One region of the Erwinia sp. E602 genome, then DNA from elsewhere that is predicted to be linked to it. Evidence: riboswitches for the same ligand, from Rfam matches in the RefSeq annotation. Region 1 holds a riboswitch; each other region holds the start of a gene.

Region 1 (7,196 bases):
GTCACATCTTACCGGCGACTTCCCGGTTATGATGCACCCGCTTCTAACGACGAATTAAAAAGGCGTTATCCGGTTATCTCCCCCACGCGGCTTACGCATCAGCAGCGTGCAGGTTCCCGGTCAGAACCACCTCATTAGGCCCGCCCGGCTCCCCCGTGCGGGCTTCTCTTTTTCTGAAATTCCCTTCACTTTTGACCGGCCGTTACCCGCTGGCGGCAGGATGTGCTATATGTTGATGCAATCCGTTGACCTTTCAGGAATATAAAATGGAAACACAACCTCTTACGCTGGCGATTCTGAACGGCAAGAGCGCCGGTAATGAAGAGCTGCGCGCGGCGATTAGCGCCCTGCGTGATGAAGGCGCGGCGCTGGAAGTGCGCGTGACCTGGGAGCACGGCGACGGCGATCGCTACGTGCGTGAGGCGCTGGCGCGCGGTGCGGCGACGGTGGTTGCCGCCGGCGGCGACGGGACGATTAACGAGGTGGCGACCGCGCTGGCGCGTCTGCCGGCGGGCAATCGTCCGGTGCTGGGTCTGGTGCCGCTGGGTACCGCCAACGATTTTGCCACCAGCTGCGGTATTCCGGCGGAGCTGGAAGCGGCGCTGCGGCTGGCGATTTTTGGCCGCGCGACGCCTATCGATCTGGCGAAGGTAAATGACGATCGTTACTTTATTAATATGGCGACCGGCGGGTTTGGTACGCGGATCACCACCGAGACGCCGGAGAAGCTGAAGTCGGCGCTGGGCGGGGTGTCGTACTTTATTCACGGGTTGATGCGTATCGATCAGTTGAAGGCCGATCGCTGTGAGATTAGCGGGCCGGATTTCAGCTGGCAGGGTGATGCGCTGGTGATCGGGATTGGCAACGGTCGTCAGGCGGGCGGCGGTCAGCAGTTGTGCCCGAGCGCGCTGATTAACGACGGTAAGCTGGAGCTGAGCGTGGTGACGTCGCAGGAGCTGTTGCCGACGCTGTTGCACCGGTTAACCAGCGAGGAGAAGGACCCGAATATGATTACGGCGTCGCTGCCGTGGCTGACGATTAGCGCGCCGCATGAGATGACGTTTAATCTGGATGGTGAGCCGCTGAGCGGGAAGGAGTTTCGCATTGAGGTGTTGCCGGATGCGCTGGAGTGCCGGTTGCCGCCGTCGTGTGAGCTGCTGGCGTAGCATTCGGAGCGCTTTGGGGCCGGGTCGCTTTGAGTACGGTGCCCGGCTTATCGGGGGTTTTGTTGAGCCCGGCGATGCAGGGGGAGACAAACAGCGTGCCGGTCCATGCGCCGCGGGCGGTTTTGCTGGCGACCAGCAGCCACATTAGCGCCAGCAGGCCGGTGAGCAGCGCGCCGAAGAGGCGGAAGAAGCTGACGTCCACCAGGGTAGCCAGTTTCAGAGTGGTGAGGGCGAAGACGCCCAGCGGGAAGGTGAAGCCCCACCAGCCGAGGTTAAACGGGATGCCGTCATGGCGGTAGTGGGCGGTGATCAGCAGCGCCAGCAGCATCCACCACAGTCCGCAGCCCCAGAACAGCAGGCCGGCGATCAGGCCGAAGCCCTGCGCCATGCTGGCGATCGCCGGCAGGTGGTTGGCGGCGAAGATCGCCGGGGCGTCGCCGCCGATTACCAGCATGCCCAGCGCGCCGGTGCCGATCGGGCCGAGCGCCAGCCAGCTTGAGGCCGCCATGCTCTGATGCGGCAGTTTGTGCAGCGCCATGCGCAGCAGCAGGATCACCAGGATGCTCATCGCGATCGGTACCGAGAACGCCCAGAGGACGTAGCTGGCGATCAGCGTGTGCAGCTGCGCGGCGCTGTCCGCCAGGTGCGGGGCCAGCAGGCCGCCGCTGACCGCGGCGACTTCGGCGGCGACCACCGGCAGCAGCCAGACGGCGGTCATCTGGTCGATGCTGTGCTGCTGGCGGGTGAACATCATGTAGGGGATGCAGATGCCGCACAGCAGCGACATCGCCACGTCCAGCCACCAGAGCGCGTGCGCCACGGCGATGACGTCGACGCCCCAGCGCGGCAGGCCGAAGGTGAGCAGGCCGTTGATGATGGTCGCCAGCCCCATCGGGATGGTGCCGAAGAACATCGAGACGGTAGAGTGGCCAAAGATGCGTTTGGCTTCGTCGAAGTACATTACCCAGCGCGCAAGGTAGAGCAGCGTGAACAGGCTGAACAGGACGATGTTGAGCAGCCACAGTCCTTCGGCGACGGCGTGCAGGCCGGGGATTTGCCACGGCAGGGCGGCCAGCGCCAGCGCGAGGATGCCGGTGCCCATGGTGGCGGCGAACCAGTTGGGGGTGAACTGGCGGATGGCCTCTTTCGGGCCGCGGAGGGCGGCCAGCGGGCGGCAGCCGCTATGTAATGCTGGGATCGTTGTGCTCATTATTGTTATCTCGCAGGTGATACGACAGCGTTACTCTACGTTCTAATCCCGGATTCCGGGAAACGACTTATGGCGATGGAATCTACCGCTTAAAGTGGTTTAAATTGAGTTAATCATCATTTTTTAAGGTATTTGTGCGGGATGGGGGATCGTTTTGAGGCCGCTGGTTGCTGGGGGTTTCGGTGCCTGGTTAATCGGGGGGGGCTTTTGGGCCGCTGGTCGCTGCGGGTTTCGGTGCCTGGTTAATCGGGGGGTGGCTTTTGGGCCGGGTCGCTTCAGGTTTTGGTGCCCGGCTAATCGGGGTTTATCCGGAACGCGGACACGCCAGTAACGTCCCTGGGCTCTGCCGGGCACCTCCCTGTGCCCGAAGGTCCGCTTATCCGGATAAACCCCGATTGCCTGCTATTTTCTGCGTCGCTGTTTTAAAAACAAAAAAAATCAGACCAGACCAGACCAGACAGCTTCTACTACTTAATCTTCGGTATCCTGCCGAAAAGCGATGCCCTTAACAGCAACACAACAGCCAACAGGGAGGCGTTACCACCACTGGTAAAAGTGGTGCACCGGACCGATGCCGTGGCCGACCTCCAGCGAGTCGGCCGCCTGCAGCGCGCCCTGCAGCCAGGCTTTGGCGGCGGGGACCGTCTCTTCCCAGCTGTTGTGGCGCGGGCGCAGCGCGGCCAGCGCGGCGGAAAGCGTGCAGCCGGTACCGTGGGTGTGGCGGGTGTTGACGCGCGGCGCGGTAAAACGCATCGCCCGTTCGCGGGTGAACAGCCAGTCCGGGCTTTCGGCGTCGCTGAGGTGGCCGCCCTTCATCAGCACCGCACCGCAGCCGAGCGCCAGCAGCGCCCTGCCCTGATCCTGCATCTGCTGTTCATTGACCGCCGGGGCGCACTCCAGCAGCGCCGCCGCTTCCGGCAGGTTGGGGGTAATCAGGGAGACCTGCGGCAGCAGCGCCTCGCGCAGGGTGGCGACCGCCTCGCTGGATAACAGCGGATCGCCGCTTTTGGCCAGCATCACCGTATCCAGCACCACCCAGGGCACCGACGACTCGCGCAGGCGCTGTGCCACCACCCGGACGATATCGCTCTCCGCCAGCATGCCGATCTTCAGCGCATCAATACGCACGTCCGACAGCACCGAGTCGATCTGCGCGCCGACAAAGGCCGGTTCGATGCGGTACACCGACTGCACGCCGCGGGTGTTCTGCGCCACCAGGCCGGTCACCACGCTGGTGCCGTACGCGCCCAGCGCCGAGAACGTTTTCAGATCGGCCTGGATACCGGCGCCGCCGCTCGGATCGGTGCCGGCAATGGTCAGGGCATTGATGCGTTTCATACCAGCGCCTCCGGGTCGAGCAGAGAGAGGGCATCGAGGAACGCCGGGATAAAGCTGCCGGGCCCGGCCGCCTGCGCGGCGGCACGTTCACCGGCCAGCGCCACCACCCGGCAGGCGCTGGCAACGTGTACCAGCCGATCGCCCGGCAGCGCGGCAAAGCCGGCGACCAGCGCCGAGAGCGCGCAGCCGGTGCCAACCACCCGGGTCAGCAGCGGTGAACCACCGGCTACCGCCAGGGTGCGGCTGCCGTCGGTAACGTAGTCGACTTCGCCGGTCACCGCGACGATCGCCCCGCTCTCCTGCGCCAGCCGTACCGCCGCCGCCAGCGCCGCATCGGAGCCGTGCTGCGTATCCACGCCGCGCCCGCCCGCGGCCAATCCGGCCAGCGCGAGGATCTCCGATGCGTTGCCGCGAATGGCGGACGGTTTAAGGGTGAGCAGCTGATGGCAGAAGGCGGTGCGGAATGAGAGTGCGCCCACCGCGACCGGGTCCAGCACCCAGCTGCGCCCTGCCCCGCTGGCAGCGGCCACCGCCGCCAGCATCGCTTCGCTGCGTTCACGCGTCAGGGTGCCGACGTTAATCAGTAAGGCATCGGCAATCGCGCTGAACTGCGCGGCTTCTTCCGGATCGATGACCATCGCCGGCGAGGCACCGGCGGCCAGCAGCACGTTGGCGGTAAAGGTCTGCACTACGTCGTTGGTCATACAGTGAATTAACGGGGCATGCTGGCGGAACAGCGCCAGCGAACGGGCCACATCTGCGTGGCCGAGGGGTACGGGTTGGCTCATCTTCTCTCCCAACCGGCGTTCAAGAAGGCGATGCCAGCACGGGCTGGGGCATCTGACTTCCCTCCGCTGGCATTATCCAGTTCAGGTGGTACGGGTTTTATCTCAGCCTGCGGTTAAGCAAGGGCACCCCGAGTCATAGTTGCGCGGGACAGGATAAGGGAGGGGGATGGGGGAAAGCAAGGGAGTAGTAATCTTGCTGCAGAGCACATTGCAGCCCATAAGCTTAAGTACCGTTCCATTCTGCAGACGCTCTAGAAACTGGCAGTTTAGCTGAGATGAAGAAACAGAGAGGTGAAACGATCAAGAAACCATTTAGCGAGAATGAATAATTCGCAAAAGGAAAAAAACTAGTTTGATATGACGGAAATTAGATGGATAAAAAATTTGATCATGCATATAGTGAAGAATTAATTAGAGATTTATCTAATATGTCATTAAGAAAAGTCTGCATTTAATTAACCACATTCTTTCAAAAAGTGATGGATTTATAACAAACTCAAGATATAGAAAGACGTAACACTTTCATAATTCTGTTCTGAACAGTTCGCATCAAGCCCTTATCAAGCATACAAGAGAGGAAATCAAAAGTATATTCAGTAGAGTTATGATATGGTATACTTGCCTCAGGTATAGTCCCCCCTGTAAATTTCATTGAAATACAATGCATATTAAAAACAGACCAGAGAGAAATTTCATGTCAACCATAAAAACAGATAGAGACCTAAGAATTGATCTTTTGAGGGTTACAGGCCTATTTTTAATCATTTTAGCGCATGTATCTCCCCCATTCTCCATTTTTCAACTCAGATCCTTTGATGTTCCATTGATGGTTTTTATTTCAGGAATGGCATACTTTGCATCAGAGAAAAAAGAAATAAGCATCACCGAGTACTTTTCCTCGAGAATTAGAAGATTAGCATTTCCAGCATGGGCTTTTCTGACAATTTTTTTCCTCACTATTTATATATGTAAAATTGAGATTTTTTTCGAATTCCTAACCTTATCAAAAATTATCCATTCTTATGCAATGGTTAATGGCATCGGATACGTCTGGATTATGCGAATATTTTTGATGATTGCTTTGCTCTCACCATTTTATATTAAAATATCAGGGCGGTTCAAAAACTGTGGGTTAGTTAACTTTTCATTTTTAATGATTATTTCTGCAAGTATCATATTTCAAGCAAGTAATGACTTCTCTAGCAAATTTGTAAGATTTCCTATAGATGAGATCATATTACCAGCCATATCGTATGGTGCACTGTTTATGCTAGGTTATAGATATAAAAGCTTTGATACGAAGGTGAAAATTCAGATCTTTGTCATCAGCTTACTAGCTCTGGTTGTCATTGAAATGTTCGCAATTAAAATCACAGGGGGGTATATATATCCACAAGACTATAAGTACCCACCGCAATCAGTGTACATTTTTTATGCCTTGACAACTATTCCTTTAATTGAATTAATAATGTCAAAAGTAGCATCTTATTTGAGTGGCCGCATAAAAGATTCGATTATTTACCTATCATCCAATACAATATGGATTTATTTCTGGCACATTCCTATTGTAGAATACTTTAGGATAAGTGGTGTTATGAATATTTTCTATCTGAAATGGTGCATTGCAATAATACTACCAATAACAGTATATTACTTTCAGAGAAGAATCATAACATACATATCCAAAAAAATTAGTAATAAAAAGCTATCTGTATTTATTAAGCAAACCTTCACTGGCTAAAAAAAAAGGAAGGTGTAATCACCTTCCTTTTATTTACACAGTAACTTTTTTTAGTTTTTTATTTTTGAAAAAACTTACCATTTTCTTTTCTAGTAGAGTGTAGATCAAGTATCCGAAAATTATAGAACATAGAACCATCAATACAAAAACGACATATACATTGAGAGAAAGGTGGCTATTTAAAATCGAAATTCCTTGGATGACAAATGGATGCGAAAGATAAAGGCTAAAAGAGATGTCACCTAAAAATAGTAAAAACAAAGATACCGGACCTTTCCAGGAAAATTTGTTTTCAACTACTAAAAACATTAATACTAATATGAAAGCATGTAAACCTTCATTAAGCACTCTCCCGCCTAAACCTGTATTGAAGAAAGCTATAGAATAAGCTAGCAAAAATGCTAAAACGGCATATAAATAGTCCTTCTTGAAAAACAGGTAAAGCCCTATCCCCAGGATAAATTCATACTTGATACTATATGAAGCAAAGCTTTGCAGACCAAAAAATGAAGATGAAACATCTATAGCCAAAAAAGTCAGTAGAACAAATATCAATTTCTCTCTATCTGTCCGAACCAAGAAAAAAGAGAATGCGAAATAAAAAAGGAACTCATATGTTAGAGTCCAGCCATTTTGTATAAGAAATTTTGTTCCATTCGGAACCGGGAGAAGGATGAATGATTGCAATATTCCGGTATCACCGCCTGATGAGTTTATTGATCCAGGCATTATACAAAAAATAGCCAAAGACAGAATGGTAAAAAACCAATACAAAGGTATTATTCTTATAATTCTGTCTTTAAAAAAACTCAATATATTTCTATTTTTGTTATCTTTAGCATCAACTCCAGTGATGAACATCATAATGAAGCCTGAAATCATGAAGAAAATATCAACACCAAATCCTGCGAAAGAGAAAAAGTCAGAAGTGAACAGTTTGGTTTGTGCAAGCT
Region 2 (7,196 bases), 1.3 Mb from region 1:
GTTGATTTCCAGGCCGAGCTGGTGCTGCTGAAGCGCCTGCGCGCCGAATACGAGGAGCAGCACCGTGAGTGAACTGAACGGCTATAACCCCGGCTACCTCGACGAACAGAGCAAACGCACCCTCCGGCGGGCGATCCTCAAGGCGGTGGCCATTCCCGGCTACCAGGTGCCGTTCGGCGGCCGCGAAATGCCGATGCCGTACGGCTGGGGCACCGGCGGCATCCAGCTGACCGCCAGCGTGATCGGCGAGCACGACGTGCTGAAGGTGATTGACCAGGGCGCGGACGACACCACCAACGCGGTGTCGATCCGCCGCTTCTTCCAGCGGGTCAGCGGTGCGGCCACCACCGAACGCACCGTCGACGCCACGCTGATCCAGACCCGTCACCGCATTCCGGAAACGCCGCTGGCGGAGGATCAGATCCTGATTTATCAGGTGCCGATCCCGGAGCCGCTGCGCTTTATTGAGCCACGTGAAACCGAAACCCGCACCATGCACGCGCTGGAAGAGTACGGCATCATGCAGGTCAAACTGTATGAGGATATCGCCCGCTACGGCCATATCGCCACCACCTACGCCTACCCGGTGAAGGTTAACGATCGCTACGTGATGGACCCGTCGCCGATCCCGAAATTTGATAACCCGAAGATGAATATGATGCCGGCTCTGCAGCTGTTTGGCGCCGGGCGTGAAAAGCGCATCTACGCGCTACCGCCTTACACCCGCGTCGAGAGCCTCGACTTTGACGACCATCCGTTCAGCGTGCAGCGCTGGGAGCAGCCCTGTGCGCTGTGCGGCTCACGCGACAGCTATCTGGATGAAGTGGTGCTGGACGACGCAGGTAACCGCCTGTTTGTCTGCTCCGACACCGACTACTGCGGCGAACAGCAGCAGCTGCAGGGCCAGCGCCCGTCCCCGGAAGAGCAGCAAGATCCACAGGAGCCGTCCACATGATCGCAGAGTCACCGCTGCTGGCGGTTAACCAGCTGACCCACCTCTACGCGCCGGGCAAAGGCTTCAGCGACGTCTCATTTGAACTGTATCCGGGTGAGGTGCTGGGCATCGTCGGCGAGTCCGGCTCCGGCAAAACCACGCTGCTGAAGGCGATCTCCGCCCGGCTGACGCCGCAGCAGGGCTCGATTATCTATCAGGGCGAAGACCTCTACGCCCGCAGCGAAAGCGATCGTCGCCGCCTGCTGCGCACCGAGTGGGGCGTGGTACACCAGTATCCAATGGACGGGCTGCGGGCGCAGGTCTCCGCCGGCGGCAATATCGGCGAACGGCTGATGGCGGTGGGGGAACGCCACTACGGCCAGATCCGCGCCACCGCCGGCCAGTGGCTGCAGGACGTGGAGATCCCGCTGGCGCGCATTGACGACCTGCCGGGCACCTTCTCCGGCGGCATGCAGCAGCGCCTGCAGATTGCCCGTAACCTGGTCACCCGGCCGAAGCTGGTGTTTATGGATGAACCCACCGGCGGTCTGGACGTTTCGGTGCAGGCGCGCCTGCTGGATCTGCTGCGCACGCTGGTGCGCGATCTCAACCTGGCGGTGGTGATCGTCACCCACGATCTTGGCGTGGCGCGGCTGCTGGCCCACCGGCTGCTGGTGATGAAGCAGGGCGCGGTGGTGGAGAGCGGGCTGACCGACCGGGTGCTGGACGACCCGCACCATCCCTATACCCAGCTGCTGGTTTCATCGGTGCTGAGCTGACGCGTTATGCGGTCATCAGTCCCCGGTGCGGGCGGTGGCACCAGGCGGGTTACCGCCCGCCAGGCGCTGAATGGGGCAGTGAAACGTTGACTACTATTATCTGACGGTGATAACCCTCATGAGCTTAAAACTACGCGTTGAAAATCTGTCGAAAACGTTTGTGATGCACAACCAGCAGGGCGCACGCCTGCCGGTGCTGGAGAACGCCTCGCTGCAGGTGGCGGCGGGGGAGTGCGTGGTGCTGCACGGCCACTCCGGCAGCGGCAAGTCCACGCTGCTGCGCTCGCTGTACGCTAACTATCTGCCGGACAGCGGCCAGATCTGGCTGGATCATCATGGCGAATGGGTCGATCTGGTCAGCGCCCCGGCGCGACACATCCTCAGCATCCGCCGTGACACGCTGGGCTGGGTCAGCCAGTTTCTGCGGGTGATCCCGCGTATCACCACGCTGGAGGTGGTGATGCAGCCGCTGCTGGAGCGCGGCGTGGCGCGCGCCGAGAGTGAAGCGCGTGCCAAAGCGCTGCTTAGCCACCTTAACGTGCCTGAGCGGCTCTGGTCGCTGGCACCGTCCACCTTCTCCGGCGGTGAGCAGCAGCGGGTCAATATCGCCCGCGGGTTTATCGCCGAGTCGCCGATTCTGCTGCTCGACGAGCCGACCGCCTCGCTGGACGCCACCAACAGCGCCGCGGTGGTGGCGCTGATTGAGCAGGCGCGCCAGCGCGGCGCGGCCATCGTCGGTATTTTTCATGACCACGCGGTGCGCGAACGCGTCGCGGACCGTCTGCATGTGATGCAACCTGTTGCCGTGGAGCACGCCCTGTGATTATCAATAACGTTAAACTGATTCTGGAAAAGGAAGTGGTGGCCGGATCGCTGGCCTGCGAGAACGGCGTCATCACCGCGTACGCCGACACGCCCAGCCAGCTGCCGGAGGCGATCGACGGCGAAGGCGGCTGGCTGATGCCGGGCATGATCGAACTGCATACCGATAACCTCGACAGGTTCTTTGCGCCACGACCAAAGGTGGACTGGCCGGCCCACTCGGCGATGAGCAGCCACGACGCGCTGATTATCGCCAGCGGCATCACCACGGTGCTGGACGCGATCGGCGTCGGCGACGTGCGCGACGGCGGCCACCGCATGGATAACCTGCAGAAGATGATTAAGGCGATCCGTCACAGCCAGAAGCACGGGCTGAACCGTGCCGAGCACCGTCTGCACCTGCGCTGCGAGCTGCCAAATGATTCGACGCTGCCGCTGTTTGAACAGCTGATGTGCATCCCCGAACTGTCGCTGGTGTCGCTGATGGATCACTCGCCGGGCCAGCGTCAGTACGTGTCGCTGGCGGCGTGGCGCACCTACTTTGGCGGCAAGTATCAGATGAGCGACGCGCAGCTGGACGCCTACCAGGCCGACCAGCTGCGGCTGGCCGCCCGCTGGTCCGCGCCGAACCGCGAGGCGATCGCCGCCTGGTGCCGCCAGTACCAGATCCCGCTGGCCAGCCACGATGATGCCACCCACGCTCACGTGCAGGAGTCGCAGGCGATCGGCAGCACCATCGCCGAATTCCCGACCACCGCCGAAGCCGCACGCGCCTCACGCGAGCTGGGCCTGCAGGTGCTGATGGGGGCGCCGAATATCGTGCGCGGCGGCTCACACTCCGGCAACGTGGCGGCGGCCGACCTCGCCGCGGCGGGTCAGCTGGATATCCTGTCATCCGATTACTATCCCGCCAGCCTGCTGGACGCGGCGTTCCGGCTGGCGCACGACGAACGCAACGCCTTCGATCTGCCTGCCGCCGTTGCGCTGGTGACCCGTAATCCGGCACGTGCCATTAACCTGCACGATCGCGGGACGATCGCCGAAGGGCTGCGTGCCGATCTGGTGCTGGTGCACGAGCATCAGCAGCAGCCGTACGTCAGAAGCGTCTGGGCGCAGGGCAGGATGGTGTTCTGATGGCGCGGCTGATCTGGCTGATTGGGCCGTCCGGTGCCGGCAAGGACAGCCTGCTGCAGGCGCTGGGCGAATGCCCGCCGGCGAAGCTGCTGATTGCCCACCGCTATATCACCCGCAGCGCCGGGGCGGGCGGCGAGAACCACGTGGCGCTCAGCGAGCAGGAGTTTTTACGCCGCAGCGAGCTGGGGCTGTTTGCCATCGAGTGGCAGGCGCACCAGTGCTTTTACGGGCTGGGTTGCGAAACAGACCTGTGGCTGGCTAACGGGCTGAACGTGGTGGTCAACGGCTCGCGCCGCCACCTGCCGGTGGTGCAGCAGCGCTACGGCGAGCTGCTGCTGCCGGTGTGCCTGCAGGTCTCCCCGGCGGTGCTGGCGCAGCGACTGTTGCAGCGCGGGCGGGAGGATGCGGGTGCGATAGAGCGGCGTCTGGCACGGGCGCTGGAGCCGGTTCCGGCCTCCTGCATCACCCTGAACAACGACGGCGACCTGCGGCAGACGCTGGAAGCGTTCTCGCAGATTTTGCATAAAAACGCGGCGATCCGCTGACGCTGCACCGCCCACAGAGACGTTGTCCTGGTTCTCGGCGGAAATTTCCGCCTGGGTCAGACGCTATTCTACGGTCAATTCGTGCTTAAGAACGCATCCGGCCACCGCCCGCTGCGGGCACAGCAGAAGATTTCAGGGAACATACGTTAAGTGACAAAGCCGGGATTTTAAGATATAGATCTCAGCTCCCAGGGGGAGCCAGGCAGCTGGCTGAGAGATCGCAGGCGTACGCAGCGCGATGACCCTTATTACCTGATCCGGATAATGCCGGCGAAGGGATGGCGCAGCCTGGCTAACTCTCGCCGGTAGTCCGTTACCCAAGGACTACCTGATGACCCAACGTTTTACCGAACAGCTCCGTGAACTGAGCCAGCCCATCTGGTCGCAGGCGGTACAGCACCGCTTCGTGCGTGAACTCTGCCAGGGCGAAGTCGCCGATACGGTCATGGCCACCTACCTGATCCAGGACTACCGCTTTCTGGACAGCTTCCTCACCCTGATCGGCTCCGCCATCGCCAGCGCCGACAGCACCCTTGCACGACTGCGCTTTGGCCGCTTCGCCGGCATGGTCTCCTCCGACGAAAACACTTATTTCCTGCGGGGATTCGACGCGCTGGGCATCAGCGAACAGCGGCGTACCAGCTTGCCGGACAGCGCGCCCACCGCCGGTTTTAAAGCCATTATGCTGGAAGCCGCCGCTACCCGCTCCTACGCCGCGATCCTCTCCGTGCTCAACGTCGCCGAATGGCTCTACCGCGACTGGGCCACCCGCGCCCCGCGCCCGCTGCCGGAAAATTTCCTCTACGCCGAATGGGTCACGCTGCACGATAATCCCGACTTCAACGCCTTTGTCGACTTCCTGCGCGAAGAGCTCGACCGGGTCGGCCCCGCCGAACGCGATCGCTGCGAAGATTTCTTCCTGCGCGCCGTCACCCTGGAAAAAGCCTTCTTCGATGCGGCCTACGACTAAGCATTGAGTATGGCTGCACCCCGCTTGCCGCGCTAAGTAAGATCAACCATAAGCGTAACCTGTATAGCAATAAGCGTAACATTGCAGGTGTAACACTAAAAAGTTCGCTAGTTTAATAACGACTTCTTACTCTGACTCTCAATGGATGGTGTGCGTAATGAAACAAGAACTGCTGATTATTCAACCGCTGATGCCGGTGCTGAGCGAAGCGCTGCACCGTGACTACCTGTGCCACCGCCTGTATGAACAGCCGGATGCGGCCGCCTGGCTACGGCAGCACGGGCAGAGCATTCGTGCCGTGGCCACCCGTGGCGACGTCGGCCTGGCCCCGGAGGTGATGGCCGCGCTGCCGGCGCTGGAGATTATCTCGGTGTTTGGCGTCGGGACCGATGCCATCGACCTGGCGGCCGCCCGTGACCGCAATATCACCGTGACCGTCACCTCGGACATTCTTACCGATGACGTGGCCGACCTGGCGCTGGCGCTGATGCTCAGCGTCTCGCGGCAGATCGTGGCGCAGGACGCCTTCCTGCGCGCCGGCGAGTGGCCGCAGCGCCCGCCGGTGCTGGCCAGCAAACTGAGCGGTAAGCGCGTGGGTATCCTCGGCCTTGGCAGGATTGGTGCGGCCATTGCCCGCCGCTGTGCCGCCTTCGATATGCAGGTGGGCTACGTTAACAGCCGTCAGAGCGACCAGCCGGGCTGGCAGCGCTTCGGCGATCTGCACCAGCTGGCGCAGTTCAGCGACGTGCTGGTGCTGGCGGTGCCTGGCGACGCGCGCAACTATAAGGTGGTGGACAGCGAAATCCTCAGCGCGCTGGGCGAAAAGGGCATTCTGATTAACGTGGCGCGCGGCGCGGTGGTCAATGAAGATGACCTGATCGACGCCCTGCAGAATCGCACCATTCTCGGCGCGGGGCTGGACGTCTATGACAACGAGCCGGCCATCGATCCGCGTTTTGCCGCGCTGGAAAATACCGTACTGACCCCGCATATCGCCAGCGCCACCGGCGAGACCCGCCAGGCGATGGCCGATAACGTTGCCGGTAATCTGGCGGCCTGGTTCGCGCGCGGTGAGGCGCTGACGCCGGTGGGCTGAGAATCAGCGTCATCGTGAACAAACGTTAACCTTTACAGGGCCCTGGTGGGCCCTGTTTCGTTGGCTTTACTCAACCTGAAGACTTCCTGGTTGATGAAGTGTGCGGCTTGAAGGAGGGTTGATGAAGAAGGTTAACAGGGCAAACGTAAAAAGTGCGGCCATGCCGCACTTATCTGATGATGTTATAGCAGTAGCACTGGTGGTCTCAGTGGCAATCGCTAGCGAACGCGCGGCGCCTCAGTAGCGCCCGTCAATCACCTCAACGCCTTTCGCCTGCAGCGCCACGTCGATCCAGCTGCGCTCCAGCTCGCCGGTTTTGGCCAGCTCGAAGTTGCGTTCGTCGACGATCAGATAGGCCTGCGCCGCCTCCAGAATCCGCGCCGCGTCACCGTGCGGGATCACGATCACCCCGTCATGGTCGCCAAGGATAATGTCGCCCGGTGACACGTGGATATTGCCGCAGGCGATCGGCACGTTAATTTCCCCCGGTCCATCCTTGAACGGCCCGCCCGGCGTTACGGCGGCGGCATACAGGTGATAATCCATTTTGCCGATCCCTTCGATATCGCGGATCGCGCCGTCCAGCACCAGCCCCTCAATCCCGCGCTGGCGGGCAAAGGTGGTCATCACTTCGCCCATCAGCGCCTGGCTGGTATCGCCTTCGTTGTTCACCACTATCACGTCACCCGGCCCGGCCAGGTCCATCGCCTTATGCAGCATCAGGTTGTCGCCGGAGCGGGCTTTAACGGTAAACGCCAGCCCGCACATCACCGGGTTACGCGGTGCGCTCATCAGGTTAATCTTCTGCGACAGGGCGGGCAGGCGGCTCATACAGTCGGCCACCACCGCAGCCGGCAGCTGGCGGAAGGCCTCAACATACGCGGCAGCGCTGAGGTCGCGCTGTAAGAAAATTCGG
Region 3 (7,196 bases), on a different replicon from region 1:
GATAAGGGAAAACGCAGGCTGGACTCGGTGGACAGCTTTGCCAGCGGGCCGTTTGAGCTGCTGGGCCGCCAGCATCAGCTGCTGACCGGCGTCAGCTACAGCCGCCAGAGCAACGTCTATTACAGCGCATCTAATGCGGAGGATGTGGCGGCCTTCGGCGACGGCTGGGATGGCAACGTGGCTGAACCGGCGTGGGGCGACTGGTCGGTCACCTCTGATGATGTGATCCGCCAGAAATCAGCTTATACCGCCGCGCGCTTCTCGCTGGCCGATCCGCTGGCGCTGATCCTCGGCGCGCGCTACACGCAGTACAGCGCCAACGGCACCACCGCCGCAATGCGCAAGAGCAACCTGACGCCTTACGGCGGGCTGGTTTACGACCTCAACGAGTCGTGGTCGGCTTACGCCAGCTACACCTCAATTTTCCAGCCGCAGACCTCGCGCACCGTGGGCGGCAACTACCTGGCACCGGCCACCGGCAAAAACTATGAAACTGGTCTGAAGTCGGCGTGGCTGGACGGTCGCCTGACCGCCACCCTTTCCGTGTTCCGCATTGAGCAGGACAATCTGGCACAGGCCGACGGCGATAAGACGGTGGGAGATTCCAGCGAACAGGCGTATTACGCTGCAAAAGGCGTGGTGAGCAAGGGCGCGGAGTTCGAACTGAACGGCGCGCTGACCGACAACCTGCAGATGACCTTTGGCGCGGCGCGTTACGTGGCAAAAGACGCCAGCGGCGCGCGCCCCAACGCCTTTGCCCCGCAGACCACCTTTAAACTGTTCAGCAGCTACAACCTGCCGATGCTGTCGCAGCTGACCGTCGGCGGCGGGGTTTACTGGCAGGATCGCACCTACCAGGACGCCACGGGGCCTTCCGGCGACACCCAGCGGGTGTTCCAGGGCAGCTACCCGCTGGCGAACCTGTTTGCCCGCTATCAGGTGACGAAGCAGCTGGGCGTGCAGGCTAACGTCGACAACCTGTTCGATCGCGAATATTACGCCTACACCAGCGACTATGCGGTGTACGGCGAACCGCGTAACGTCTCGGTCAGCCTGAGCTACAAGTTCTGACACGTTGTTCCCCCGGTTTGCCCCGGGGAAACCTGCCCTGTCGCGATGAGACGCACTGAGCGGCGGAAGCAGATGCCTCACTTTGCGCCCCCCCCCTGATCTGTTCATTCTCCTGAAAAAACGCCAGATCACCCGATAACCTTAAAGGCAGCGCAGGCCGTCTTTCTCTCTCCATCTGTTATAAAGACCCACGCTCACCTTCTCAGTACTTACTATGCGGTTTCTGTGGCGGGATCCGCTCTGCTCAGCGGTTCGCGGCGATAATCGCCAGCCGGGTAAACCCGCGCTGCTCCAGCTGCATCGCGGCCTGCGCGGCGCGGATGCCGCTGGCGCACACCAGCACGATACGTCGATCGCCGGGCGGCTGCCAGGCGGCCAGCTGCGGCGGCAACAGCCGCACCACTTCCTCCTCTGCCGCAATGCTCTGAGGCGCCTCTTCATGACCGCGCAGCTCAACGATGCAATCCGTTGCCTCCAGCAGCTGGCGGTCGATAAACGGCACCGCCGTCGCAGCCGGTTCTTCAGCACCATCGAAGCGGAAGCGGCGAAAGTGCCACTGCACAAAATCGCAGTTGAGCAGGCAGCCGAGCGGCGAAGGCTGCAGGCCGAGCAACACGCTCAGCGCCATCTGCGCCTGCAGCGCGCCGAGGGTGGCGACCGCCGGGCCCATCACCCCGGCGGTGTTGCAGTTGCCCGCCGCTTTCGGCAGCTGCGGAAACAGCGCGCGATAGCTGGGTGCGCCGCCGCAGAAGCCGCCCACGTATCCCTGGCGGCCGAGAACCGACGCGCTGACCAGCGGAATGCCGCGCGGCTGGCAGGCGTCCGACAGCTGATAGGTGATGGCAAAGTTATCTGCCGCGTCGACGACCAGATCGATGCCGTGCAGCGCCGCTTCAACGCCGCTGGCGCTCAGCGCCTGCAGCCGGACATCAACCTCACAGTCGGGATTACGCGCCCGCAGCGCATCACCCGTCCGCAGCGCTTTCGGCTGGCCGATATCCTCCAGCGTAAACAGCGTCTGCCGGTGCAGATTATGCTCTTCCACCACGTCGCCGTCGTACAGGCGAAGATAACCCACCCCGGCCCCGGTCAGCAGCGGCAGCAGCGTGCTGCCCAGCCCGCCGGCACCGACCACCAGCACCCGCGCCTGCGCCAGCTTCTGCTGCCCGGCCTCGCCCACTTCCGGCAGCATCGACTGCCGTTGATAACGACTCATATGTCCCGATCCCCGATTAATCGCCGCCCTGTGGCGGCGCTGCTTACCCATTGCCGCGGTTACGCGCACACGGCTCTGCGCATCGCAGTTCAGCCGTCATGCCAGCCTGAACGGTGCCGCCATGGCCGCACGCCGCGCTGAACCGGTAGTGCCACTCAGCTGAACTGCGCCAGCCCGAACACCGGCGTCGAGGCGGCGGCCATATCGCGCCGCTCAACCAGCCCCGCCTGATGCGCGTCCTGGCCGGCGCGGATCGCCGCACCAAAAGCGGCCGCCATCTTCACCGGATCCTGCGCCTTCGCCACCGCCGTATTCAGCAGAATACCGTCGAAGCCCAGCTCCATCGCCTGCGCGGCCTGGCTCGGCGCACCGATGCCGGCATCAATAATCAGCGGCGTATCCGGGAACCAGGCGCGCATTGCACGCAGCCCGTCGATATTGCGCAGCCCCTGGCCGGAGCCGATCGGCGCGCCCCACGGCATCAGCAGCCGGCAGCCGGCTTCCAGCAGTTTTTCACCGACGATCAGATCCTCAGTGGTGTAGGGAAACACCTGAAAGCCTTCGGCGCAGAGGATGCGCGCGGCTTCGACCAGCGCAAACGGGTCAGGCTGCAGCGTATCGGCGTTGCCAATCACCTCCAGCTTGATCCACGAGGTGCCGAAGACTTCCCGCGCCATCTGCGCGGTGGTCACCGCCTCTTTCACCGTATGGCAGCCGGCGGTATTGGGCAGCACGCGCATGTTCATCTGCTGCAGGATCTCGCGGAACGCGCCGCCCTGGCTGCCTTCGCGGCGCAGGCTGACGGTGATAATTTCGCAGCCGGAGGCGGCGACCGCCTGGGTCAGTATCGCCGGCGAAGGATACCCGGCGGTGCCGAGCAGGAAACGTGACCGCGGTGTAAAGTCGTAAAACATGCTTCAGCCCCCCTGCATCGGTGACAGGACTTCCAGCTCGCAGCCCTCGTGCAGGATCTGCTGAGCATACTGCGCGCGCGGGATAAACTGGCCGTTAAGGGCGCTGGCCACGCAACTGGCGTCGATCTGCTGCTCCGCCAGCAGCGCGGCCAGCGTGGTGGCGGCGGTGTCGATCCGCTGTCCGTTGAGTTGAATTTTCATAACAGGTTGTCCTGGGTAAGGTGTTGCATCAGTTTCTCCGCCATTACCGGCGCGAGCAGAAAACCGTGGCGATACATGCCGTTGACGTACCAGCGGCCGTTAAGGTGACGAATGGCGGGAACGTTATCCGGCCATGACGGGCGCAGGCCGGTGCCGCTTTCGATAATCCGCGCCTCGGCCAGCGCCGGGTGGATAGCCCAGGCGGCGCTGAGCAGCTCCATCATCGCGCGGGCGCTGATCGGACTGGCGTCATCGCTCTCTACCATGGTGGCACCGAGCATAAAGTGGCCGCTGGCGCGTGGGACCAGATAGCAGGGAAAACGCGGGTGCAGCAGGCGCACCGGGCGCGACAGCTGCAGCTCCTGCGTCTGCAGGATCAGCATTTCACCGCGCACGCCGCGCAGGCCTGCTAACGCGTCGGCGGCGTGAATGCCGCGGCAGTCGATCACCCGGCCGGTGGGGCCGCCGCTGTGAAACGCCACGCCGGACCGCTGCAGCCTGTCGCGCAGCTGGTTCATGGCGTCACGCGGATTAAGGTGAGCCTCACCGGCGAAGAACAGACCGCGGGCAAACCGCCCCTGAAGATGGGGTTCCAGTTCGCCGGGATCGACCCACTGATGCGCGTGGGTGACGCGGGCAAAGCGGTTCAGATCCGGCGCGTCGCGCGGCGGGGCCACCACCAGCGTGCCCTGATGCTGCACGCCGTCGACGCGCGCCGCCCACCAGGGGGCCGAGCGCTGGCCGAGTTCGGTCACCTCATCGGGGGCGCTTTCGCCCTCGCACCAGGGCGCGAGCATGCCGCCGGCCCAGTGCGACGCCGGACGCCGGGACTCATCGACGATCACCTCAACCGACTGGCCGCGTTCGGCCAGCGCGGTGGCGACGCACAGCCCGCTGACGCCGTCGCCGATAACCGACCAGCGGCTCATGGCGCAGGCGTCCGTAAAGGAACAGATGCAGGATAAATTACAGAAGAATTCACGTTGGCCTCGTTTAAAAGAGGACCCGTGATAAGGCAGGGAGAGTACGCGCGGGCAGGCGAAGTTGACCAGCGCATCAGGTTGCTCTGCGGGGCAAAGCAACGCGTCTTCCTACGCCAGTATCAACTGGGTCAGGTTCTAAGGGTCGCCGGGCCGCGATAATCGCTACCAGCCTCTCAGTCTCTCTGGCGAGACTCCCCTGACGGTTCTATTTGTATTTTATCTGCTGCCGCGCCGTCAAGCACGATGTCAGATTTTGCTGCCGCGGATACGGCCTGAAACGTTACCGGCCGATCGATATGCTCAGCCGCGATGGCTGTTCCGGGCGGCGGACCGCAGTAGCACGTTCATGCGCCTTACGCCGCGCGGCGTTCCGGGCCAGACTGCTGTTGCCGACGCCGGGCAATCTGCTCCGCGTGCTGCAGCACCTCCTGCAGGTCATCTTCATCGATGTCCAGCAGCTCACCGGCCAGCAGCGCTTCGTGCAGATCGGCGCGGGTAATGGAGACGTTCACCACCACCGGCGCGGGTCTGGCTTCCGCAGCGGCCAGCGGATGCGGATAACGGCGGCCGGCCAGGTTGTTAAATACAATCGCCAGCAGCGCCAGCGACAGCGAGTTGAGCAGGATCGGGGTAAGGACATAACCGTAGCCCAGCTGATGGATCGCCGGCCCGCCGATCACCGCGGTCAGCGCCACCGCGCCGCCCGGCGGATGCAGGCAACGCAGCTTAAACATCAGGACGATCGCCAGCGCGGCGGCCACGCCGCAGGCCAGTGCCGGCATGGCGATCCACTGGCCGACGGTCACGCCAACCAGCGCGCAGAGCACGTTACCGCCCACCACCGACCACGGCTGCGCCAGCGGGCTGTTTGGCACGCCAAACAGCAGCACCGCGGACGCGCCCATGGGGGCGACAAACCACAGGTTCACTTCGCCGAGCAGCCAGTGGCTGAACAGGCTGGTGATCGCCAGGCCGATACCTGCGCCGAGGCTGGCGAGGAGCATCTGTTTGCGGGCCACGGCCAGCGGGTGTGGCCAGAAGCGGCCAAGGAAAAGGCGTAGCTGCGCAGGCAGCGTGGAGGTGCGATTCATTTTGCAGGCGTCCGGTCATAGGAAATTCTTATTGTTTAGCGCGCTGATTCTCGCCGATCCTCCGCGCTGAAACAACCCGCCATCGTCAGAAGCGCAGCGGGAACAGAGACTGGCGAGGTGCCGAACGCCCGCCGTGTGAATTCGGTTACCACTCCGGCACCGGGTCGCTGAAGAACTGCCAGCCCTGCGGCCCCAGCGCCATCTCATTATCGGTCAGCAGCGCGGCGTCGAGCTGACGCCGCAGCGCCGCCTCATCCATCTGCATACCGATAAACACCAGCTCCTGGCGCGCGTCGCCGCTGCCCTGCTGCCAGTTTTGCATAATCGACAGCCGCAGATCCTCATCCTCAGGCCAGCGTTCAGGCGGTACCGCCGCCCACCAGCGGCCGGCCAGCCCCTGATGCGAGACGCCGCCCGCCTGTGACCAGTTACCGGCAAAATCGGGGCGTGAAGCCAGCCAGAAAAAGCCTTTTGAGCGCACGATACCCGGCAGCTCGCCGCTGAAAAATTCCCAGAAGCGCTGCGGATGGAACGGCCGGCGCGCGCGCCAGACAAAGTGGCTGATGCCGTACTCCTCGGTTTCCGGCACGTGGCTGCCGCGCAGCTCCTGCAGCCAGCCCGGCGCTTCGGCGGCGGCGTCAAAGTCAAACAGGCCGGTATTCAGCACTTTCTCCAGCGCTATCTGCCCAAAACGCGCCACTTCAATGCGCGCGCGCGGGTTAAGGCTGCGCAGGATCGCCACCAGCTGGCCGCGCTGCTGTTCGTCAATCAGGTCGGTTTTGTTCAGCACCAGCACGTCGCAGAACTCGATCTGGTCGATCAGCAGGTCCACCACCGAACGCCGATCCTGTTCGCCCAGCGACTCCCCGCGCTGCTGCAGGCTGTCGCGCGACCGGTAGTCGCGCAGGAAGTTGTAGCCGTCGACCACCGTCACCAGGGTATCCAGCCGGGCCACCGCCGACAGGCTCTCTCCATTTTCCTCTTCGAAGGTGAAGGTTTCCGCCACCGGCAGCGGCTCGGAGATGCCGGTGGACTCAATCACCAGCTGGTCAAAGCGCCCTTCCCGCGCCAGCCGGCTGACTTCGAGCAGCAGATCCTCACGCAGGGTGCAGCAGATACAGCCGTTGCTCATCTCGACCAGCTTCTCGTCGGTGCGCGACAGGTCGGCTCCGCCGTCGCGCACCAGCGCCGCGTCAATGTTCACCTCCGACATATCGTTAACGATCACCGCCACCCGGCGGCCTTCGCGGTTGTGCAGGATATGGTTAAGCAGGGTGGTTTTCCCGGCACCGAGAAAACCGGACAGCACGGTGACCGGCAGGCGCGCATCGCGTGGCAGAGGGGTTAAGTATTCAGCGTTCATCAGTTCCTCACAGCGTAACAGACTGGCATTAGCGAGGCGGCACGCTGCCCCTCGCCATTATTGTTACGTTATAACATAACAATAGTGATTGTCACCTTCTCTTTTCTGTGGACATCAGGTGCAATTTTCACCGCCCGGCGAGGGTGAAATTATTTTTAATTGAATGCTCAATCAATAAAAACTATGATCGGGGACACTTTTTAACAGAAAAAATGTTACCGGGGAGCAATTACTGAAAAATTAACTACGCTATTTCCATCACATAGCGACCTCACCTGATGCCTCGTCAAGTGTAATTAGCGGATAGTCGGCGGAAGTCACCCAGTATGCGCTAATGCACGCTTCGCAGAGCAAACG
Region 4 (7,196 bases), 2.0 Mb from region 1:
TTACCGACAAACCCGATGCGGTGACGCTGGACGCGGTGCGCGGGGATATTACCTTCGACAAGGTGACCTTCGGTTATCAGGCCGATCGGCCAGTGCTCAGTCAGATCGACCTGACCATTCGCGCCGGTGAAACCATCGCCTTTGTCGGCCCGAGCGGCGCGGGAAAAACCACGCTCTGCTCGCTGCTACCGCGTTTTTATGATGTACAGAGCGGCGTCATTCGCATTGATGGCGTCGATATCCGCGACGTCACGCAACGGTCGCTGCGCGGTCAGATCGGCATCGTGCAGCAGGACGTATTCCTGTTTGGCGGCACCATCCGTGAGAATATCGCCTACGGCCGGCTGGACGCCAGCGAAGAGGCGATCTGGCATGCCGCACGTCAGGCCCATCTGGACGAGCTGATTGCCAGCCTGCCGCAGGGCATGGACACGGTGGTCGGCGAGCGCGGCGTCAAACTGTCGGGCGGCCAGAAGCAGCGTCTGTCGATCGCGCGGATCTTCCTGAAAAACCCGCCAATCCTGATCCTTGATGAAGCAACCTCGGCGCTGGATACCGCTACTGAACAGGCCATTCAGCAGTCGCTGAGTGAACTGTCCGCAGGCCGCACCTCGCTGGTGATCGCCCACCGCCTCAGCACCATTCAGAATGCAGACCGCATTATCGTGGTGGATGATAACGGCATCGTGGAGCAGGGCGATCATCGACAGCTGCTGGCAAAACAGGGGCACTATGCCCGCCTGCATCAGGCGCAGTTTGCCGCACGGTCACCGAACTGATCGGTAAGGCTAACGGTGGCTCGGCGTACAACGGCCGCGTTGCCGTCAGCCTTCACGCCAGGCCGCCGGGAAACTGCACCGGCAATAAAAAGGGGGCAGCAGAGCACCCTCTGCTGCCCCGGGGTGCAAACCGCGCACCAGGCCACATCACATCATTTGAACCGCTGCACGTCCATACTGGTCATGCCGATATCTTTCAGCTGCTCCTGGCTGAGCCCGGCCAGGATCCTGCGGGTGGCTGCCCGCAGGCGCGCGGCCTGCCAGCGGCGGTAAGGCAGGATAAAAATGGTGCGGACGGTGGCCCAGCTGAATGGCCGGGCTGCTCTGTTCTCGTAAAATTCCATGCTGCTCTCCCCTGATGGCGTCTGAGAGAAATTATGCCGTTAGCCGCCCAGTCGATACAGATGCAAAAATTCTCTTTTATTGCCATACAGAACGGGGGATAGTGTGTCTGAATGGTATTTTTCACCGGCATCTGTACTGGTTTTCAGTCGATGTGTGGAAATGAGAGGATACAATGACGCGTTATCAACATCTGGCCGACCTGCTGGCGCAACGCATTGAGCAGGGGTTGTATCAGGGCGGAGAGCGCCTGCCTTCGGTACGCACGCTCAGCGCCGAACACGGCGTCAGCATCAGCACCGTTCAGCAGGCGTACTACCTGCTGGAAGAGAAGCAGCTGATCACCCCGCAGCCGCGCTCCGGCTACTTTGTCACGCCGCGCAAGGCGGTGCCGCCGATCCCGCCGATGACTCGCCCGGTGCAGCGCCCGGTGGAGGTTACCCAGTGGGACCGCGTGCTGGAGCTGGTCAACGCGCGTCTGGATAACGACGTCTTTCAGCTTGGCAGCGGCATGCCCGACGTCAGCCAGCCAACGCTGAAGCCGCTGTGGAAAATTATCAACCGCCTCGGTCAGCAGATGGATCCGCGGATGCTCGCCTATGACAATCTGTACGGTGTGGTCGAACTGCGTGAACAGATTGCCCGCCTGCAGATCGACAGCGGCTGCCAGCTGACGGCGGATGACATTGTGGTGACCACCGGCTGCCACGAGGCGCTGTCGATTGCCATTCGCGCCGTCTGCCAGCCCGGCGACATTATTGCGGTGGAGTCCCCGACCTTCCACGGCACCATGCAGACCCTCAACGGTTACGGCATCCGCGCCATTGAAATTCCGACCGATTCGGTTTCCGGCATCAGCCTCGAAGCGCTGGAACTGGCGTTTGAGCAGTGGCCGATCAAAGGCGTGGTGGTGGTGCCTAACTGCAATAATCCGCTGGGTTTCATTATGCCGGAAGCGCGCAAGCGGGCGCTGATCGCCCTGGCGCAACGTTTTGATGCGGCGATCATTGAGGATGACGTGTACGGCGAGCTGGCGTTTGACTATCCGCGGCCGGCGACCGTTAAATCGCTGGATCTGGACGGCCGGGTGATGCTGTGCAGCTCCTTCTCCAAAACGCTGGCGCCGGGGCTGCGCGTGGGCTGGATCGCGCCGGGGCGCTATTTCGATCGCGTGCTGCACCTGAAGTATATCGGCACCGGCTCCAGCGCGATTCAGGCGCAGCAGGCGGTGGCCAACTTCATTCGTCAGGGATACTACCTGCCGCACCTGCGGCGAATGCGCATGCTCTACCAGCGCAACCTCGAGATCTTCACGCGGCGGCTGCGCCATCACTTTCCCTGCGGCATCTGCGTCACCCGCCCGCAGGGCAGCTTCCTGCTGTGGGTCGAACTGCCCGAACCGTTTGACGTGCACCGGCTGAATCAGGACCTGCGTGAAACGAAAATACAGGTGGCGGTGGGCTCGCTGTTCTCGGCCTCCGGCAAATACCGTAACTGCCTGCGCCTGAGCTACGGGCATCCGTTTACCGATAAAACCGATCTGGCACTGGCCATTATTGGTGCGGCGCTGACGCGGGCGATGGCGGCCTGCATGCCGGAGATGCCGACCGAAGCCGAAGCTACGGACGCGCTGGCGCTGGTGGAGGAAGGCGGGGCCGGTGGGAAAGGATAACCGGCCCCGGCAGCCAGCCGCCGGGCTGACCACGGTTCTACTCTACCCGCTGTGGGCTGCGGGAAAAGCGCGGGTGCGGCGTTATGGAATGCGTATTCAGCGCTATTGATGACGTTGCCTGCGGTGTCATTTTTTTGTGCACGACTACACAAAAAAGAGTGCCGTGACCGGTGTTGCAGGCCTGGTAGCTGAGAAGCCGGAGTCGAAGAGGGTGTTGCCGTGAGGAAGGAAGGCAGCAGCGCGGGTCTGCTGCCTGAACTGAAATAGGTATTCCTCTGGCATCCGGCCGCTCACTACGTTGTCGGGATAGGTTCCGCCAACGTTAACAGCACGGATCTGCTGCCCGATCGTAAGGTGTACGTCCCCCCTGGCGACCGGCCGCTCGCTACCTCATCTGGCCCGGCTCCGCCAGCGCCAGCAGCTGGCGGGTCGCCGCCTGCCAGTCGTCGGCCTGGGTAATCGCGCTGACCACCGCAATGCTGCCGACGCCGGTTGCCAGTACCGCCGGTGCGCGTTGCAGGCTGATACCGCCAATCGCCACGGTGGAGATCCCCTGCAGGCGTTTAACGTGGCGGCTCAGCTCCTCCAGCCCCTGCGGTGCCGACGGCATCTCCTTGGTCCGGGTCGGGAACACGTGCCCCAGCGCAATATAGGAGGGCTGCTCCGCCAGCGCGCGATCCAGCTCGGCGTCGTCGTGGGTGGAAAGCCCCAGGCGCAGGCCGGCGGCATGAATGGCGTCAAGGTTGGCGACGTTCAAATCCTCCTGGCCCAGATGCACGCCATAGGCCTGATGCTTAATCGCCAGCCGCCAGTAGTCGTTGATAAACAGCCGTGCGTTGTAGCGTTTGCCCAGCGCAATGGCGTCGGCAATCTGCTGTTCTACCTCATCCTCCTGACGGTCTTTAATACGCAGCTGGATTGTGCGCACGCCGCACGCCAGCAGGCGGTCGATCCATTCTACGGTTTCCACTACCGGATAGAGCCCAAGCCGGGCTTCGGTGGCGGGGAAGGCACCACGACTCATACATTTTCCTCGGTTTTTAGCGTGTCGGCGCGATGATACAGTTCACCGCCCCGGTTACGGAACTCTTCAGACATCTGCAGCATGCCTATTTCAACTGGCTGTGCTTCGGCTGCCTGGCGGGCAGCGTACTCGCGCACTTCCTGGGTGATCTTCATCGAACAGAACTTAGGCCCGCACATCGAGCAGAAGTGGGCCACCTTGCCGGACTCCTGCGGCAGCGTTTCATCGTGATAGGCGCGCGCAGTATGCGGATCCAGCGCCAGGTTAAACTGATCCTCCCAGCGGAATTCGAAGCGCGCCTTCGACATGGCGTTATCGCGGATCTGCGCGCCCGGATGCCCCTTCGCCAGGTCGGCGGCGTGGGCGGCAATTTTGTAGGTAATCAGGCCCTGCTTAACGTCCTCCTTGTTCGGCAGGCCGAGGTGCTCTTTCGGCGTCACGTAGCACAGCATGGCACAGCCGAACCAGCCGATCATCGCCGCGCCGATACCGGAGGTGAAGTGATCGTAGCCCGGCGCAATATCGGTGGTTAGCGGGCCAAGGGTGTAGAACGGCGCTTCATGGCAGTGTTCCAGCTGTTCGGTCATATTGACCCGAATGCGCTGCATCGGTACATGACCGGGGCCTTCAATCATCACCTGTACGTCATACTCCCAGGCGATTTTGGTCAGCTCGCCCAGGGTGCGCAGCTCGGCAAACTGCGCTTCGTCGTTAGCATCCTGAATTGAGCCGGGGCGCAGGCCGTCACCCAGCGACAGCGCCACGTCATAGGCGGCACAGATTTCGCAAATTTCGCGGAAGTGGCGATAGAGGAAACTCTCCTGGTGATGCGACAGGCACCACTTAGCCATGATCGATCCGCCGCGTGAGACGATGCCGGTCAGGCGCTTCGCGGTCATCGGCACGTAGCGCAGCAGCACGCCGGCGTGGATAGTAAAGTAGTCCACCCCCTGTTCCGCCTGCTCCAGCAGCGTGTCGCGGAAAATTTCCCAGGTGAGGTCCTCAGCAACGCCGTTGACCTTCTCCAGCGCCTGATAGATCGGTACGGTACCGATCGGCACCGGACTATTACGCAGGATCCACTCACGCGTTTCGTGAATATAGCGTCCGGTAGAGAGGTCCATTACCGTATCCGCCCCCCAGCGTGCCGACCACACCAGCTTCTCCACCTCCTCTTCGATCGAGGAGCTGACCGCCGAATTGCCGATATTGGCGTTGACCTTCACCAGGAAGTTGCGGCCGATAATCATCGGCTCAGACTCAGGGTGGTTGATGTTCGACGGGATAATCGCCCGCCCGGCGGCCACCTCCTGGCGCACAAATTCGGCGGTAATGTTCTCCGGCAGGCTGGCACCAAAGCTGTTACCCGGGTGCTGCTGCAACAGCACCTCGCTGCGGATACGCTCGCGGCCCATATTCTCGCGCACGGCGATAAACTCCATCTCCGGGGTGATCACCCCGAGCCGCGCATAGTGCATCTGGGTGACGCAGCGCCCGGCCTGCGCGCGACGTGGGCGCGGCCGCTTTTCAAAGCGCAGATGATCCAGCCCGTCATCCGCCAGCCGCTGCTGGGTGTAGGTGGAGCTCAGTTCGTCGATCTCTTCACTGTCACTGCGCGCGGCAATCCACCCGCTGCGCAGCTTAGGCAGGCCGCGATGCACGTCAATCGCCGCTGCCGGATCGCCATACGGGCCGGCGGTATCGTAGACCGGCACCGGCTCATTCTGCTCCAGCGTGGGATTGTCTTTACTGCCGCCTGTGACGGTCGGGCTGAGCTGGATTTCGCGCATGGGCACGCGGATATCCGGCCGGGAGCCAGTCAGGTAGATGCGTTTGGAATTCGGAAAGGCGGTGCCCTGCAGGGAATCAATAAACTGCTGCGCTTCGGCGCGCTGCTCACGGCGTGATGACTTTTTTTCAACGGTAGACATAGCAAATTCCTGATTAAAGGGAAATATGCTTGCCTGGAGGCGGGAGTAATTTGCACGATATCAACGCGTACGGCCTGATACCGTTACAGCTGTTTTACTCTTGTTCCCTTCGCAGGTATTAACCTGATCAGGTTCCGCGGATCCCGAATTAACGGTCTCAGCCCCGAGGGGCACTCCGACAAGAAGACGCTGGTACATGGCTCAACAGAGCGTACCGGCTTTGGGCAAAATGCGCCTGCTCAAAGCCCCTGAAGCATAAAGGGGCCGATCACAAATCACAAGGCTTTCACCAATCTCTAACGATTTCAGGCAGGGCGGGCGAGGGTCGGTTCGTTGGCAGCGATCTGTTTTTGCACGTGATTTTCCATCGCTAACTGGATGAATTTATCTTCCAGCGAGAAGCGGGATTCCAGCGCTTCGCCGACGCCTGAGAGCGCCTGCTGGAACTCAAGGCAGTTATCATCATCGATCGCCGTTTCCAGATGCGAGTCATAAATCTGCATAATGCGGTCGGTATTCGCCTGCAACGACGGGTAGATCACTGCCGCCTGTGCCAGCTGTTCGCTGCCTTCCAGCTCTTTAATAAAACGCTCGTACAGGGTGAAATGGCCGGTTGACAGATAGTCCACCAGGCTGTGGCAGAAGTTATCCAGCGCGTTTTCATCGAGTGCGGTCAGGGAATCCTTGTTCGGCTTCAGACCGGCCATTTGGTAATAGGTAACCAGTAACTGCTTACGTGAATGCAGGCAGAGGTCGACCAGTTCGCTGCAACCGCCAACGCGTGCGGTAAGGACGTCTAACTGGTTAAGCATGTTCAACTCCGTCGTGTTATTTTGAACATCTGACCTCAATCCGCTTTGATGAGCTGAGGAAAATGAGCATTTTATGGAACGTCAACTAACAAGCGTAGACGCTGGCTGGTGGGTTGTCAGCACCGAAAACAAAATTTGGTTACCAAAAGGCGAATTACCTTACGGCCAGGCCGGAGCACTGGGTCTGGAGGGATCCCGCGGATCCTTGCTGGGCGAATGGCAGGGCGAACCGGTCTGGCTGATCCGCGAAAGCCGCCCCAAGGAGTGCGGATCGCTGCGCCAGCTGCTGGATCAGGAGCCCGGGCTGTTTCAGCTGGTCGGGCGTGGCGTACAGCTGGCCGAATTCTACCGCTCGCATCGCTGGTGCGGCTACTGCGGGCATGAAATGCACCACAGCAGGACCGAATGGGCCTGCCTGTGCCATCACTGCCGCCAGCGGTATTATCCGCAGATAGCGCCGTGCATGATCGTGGCGATCCGCCGCGGTGAGGAGATCCTGCTGGCGCAGCACACCCGCCACCGCAACGGCATTTACACGGTGCTGGCCGGTTTTACCGAGGTGGGTGAAACGCTGGAACAGACGGTGGCAAGGGAGGTTATGGAAGAGAGTGGCCTCCGGGTGAAAAATGTGCGCTA

The links. Region 1 has a riboswitch for thiamine pyrophosphate ahead of thiM (hydroxyethylthiazole kinase). Riboswitches for the same ligand answer to the same signal wherever they lie in the genome.
Region 2: it holds a riboswitch for thiamine pyrophosphate, as region 1 does, so the genes downstream of both, GKQ23_RS15110 (TenA family protein) here and thiM (hydroxyethylthiazole kinase) in region 1, are expected to answer to the same signal.
Region 3: it holds a riboswitch for thiamine pyrophosphate, as region 1 does, so the genes downstream of both, GKQ23_RS00630 (FAD-dependent oxidoreductase) here and thiM (hydroxyethylthiazole kinase) in region 1, are expected to answer to the same signal.
Region 4: it holds a riboswitch for thiamine pyrophosphate, as region 1 does, so the genes downstream of both, thiC (phosphomethylpyrimidine synthase ThiC) here and thiM (hydroxyethylthiazole kinase) in region 1, are expected to answer to the same signal.

Annotation. Positions count from the first base shown of each region.
Region 1 covers NZ_CP046582.1:1,658,862-1,666,057, reverse strand. Annotated here, with positions in the region: gene yegS (lipid kinase YegS) at 267-1,166, shown strand; gene GKQ23_RS09020 (TDT family transporter) at 1,063-2,376, opposite strand; gene thiD (bifunctional hydroxymethylpyrimidine kinase/phosphomethylpyrimidine kinase) at 2,914-3,714, opposite strand; gene thiM (hydroxyethylthiazole kinase) at 3,711-4,502, opposite strand; TPP riboswitch at 4,544-4,643, opposite strand; gene GKQ23_RS09005 (acyltransferase) at 5,164-6,243, shown strand; gene GKQ23_RS09000 (acyltransferase) at 6,277-7,196, opposite strand, start outside.
Region 2 covers NZ_CP046582.1:2,971,436-2,978,631, reverse strand. Annotated here, with positions in the region: gene GKQ23_RS15140 (carbon-phosphorus lyase complex subunit PhnI) at 1-72, shown strand, start outside; gene GKQ23_RS15135 (alpha-D-ribose 1-methylphosphonate 5-phosphate C-P-lyase PhnJ) at 65-955, shown strand; gene phnK (phosphonate C-P lyase system protein PhnK) at 952-1,713, shown strand; gene phnL (phosphonate C-P lyase system protein PhnL) at 1,832-2,536, shown strand; gene phnM (alpha-D-ribose 1-methylphosphonate 5-triphosphate diphosphatase) at 2,533-3,669, shown strand; gene phnN (ribose 1,5-bisphosphokinase) at 3,669-4,214, shown strand; TPP riboswitch at 4,396-4,510, shown strand; gene GKQ23_RS15110 (TenA family protein) at 4,546-5,184, shown strand; gene GKQ23_RS15105 (2-hydroxyacid dehydrogenase) at 5,342-6,280, shown strand; gene GKQ23_RS15100 (RraA family protein) at 6,518-7,196, opposite strand, start outside.
Region 3 covers NZ_CP046581.1:138,923-146,118, forward strand. Annotated here, with positions in the region: gene fhuE (ferric-rhodotorulic acid/ferric-coprogen receptor FhuE) at 1-1,071, shown strand, start outside; gene GKQ23_RS00615 (HesA/MoeB/ThiF family protein) at 1,316-2,287, opposite strand; gene GKQ23_RS00620 (thiazole synthase) at 2,443-3,201, opposite strand; gene thiS (sulfur carrier protein ThiS) at 3,205-3,402, opposite strand; gene GKQ23_RS00630 (FAD-dependent oxidoreductase) at 3,399-4,331, opposite strand; TPP riboswitch at 4,474-4,593, opposite strand; gene GKQ23_RS00635 (HPP family protein) at 4,739-5,476, opposite strand; gene zigA (zinc metallochaperone GTPase ZigA) at 5,622-6,839, opposite strand.
Region 4 covers NZ_CP046582.1:4,495,469-4,502,664, reverse strand. Annotated here, with positions in the region: gene GKQ23_RS22235 (ABC transporter ATP-binding protein) at 1-779, shown strand, start outside; gene GKQ23_RS22230 (DUF1127 domain-containing protein) at 932-1,123, opposite strand; gene GKQ23_RS22225 (PLP-dependent aminotransferase family protein) at 1,297-2,793, shown strand; gene thiE (thiamine phosphate synthase) at 3,179-3,817, opposite strand; gene thiC (phosphomethylpyrimidine synthase ThiC) at 3,814-5,748, opposite strand; TPP riboswitch at 5,836-5,936, opposite strand; gene GKQ23_RS22210 (Rsd/AlgQ family anti-sigma factor) at 6,054-6,560, opposite strand; gene nudC (NAD(+) diphosphatase) at 6,634-7,196, shown strand, end outside.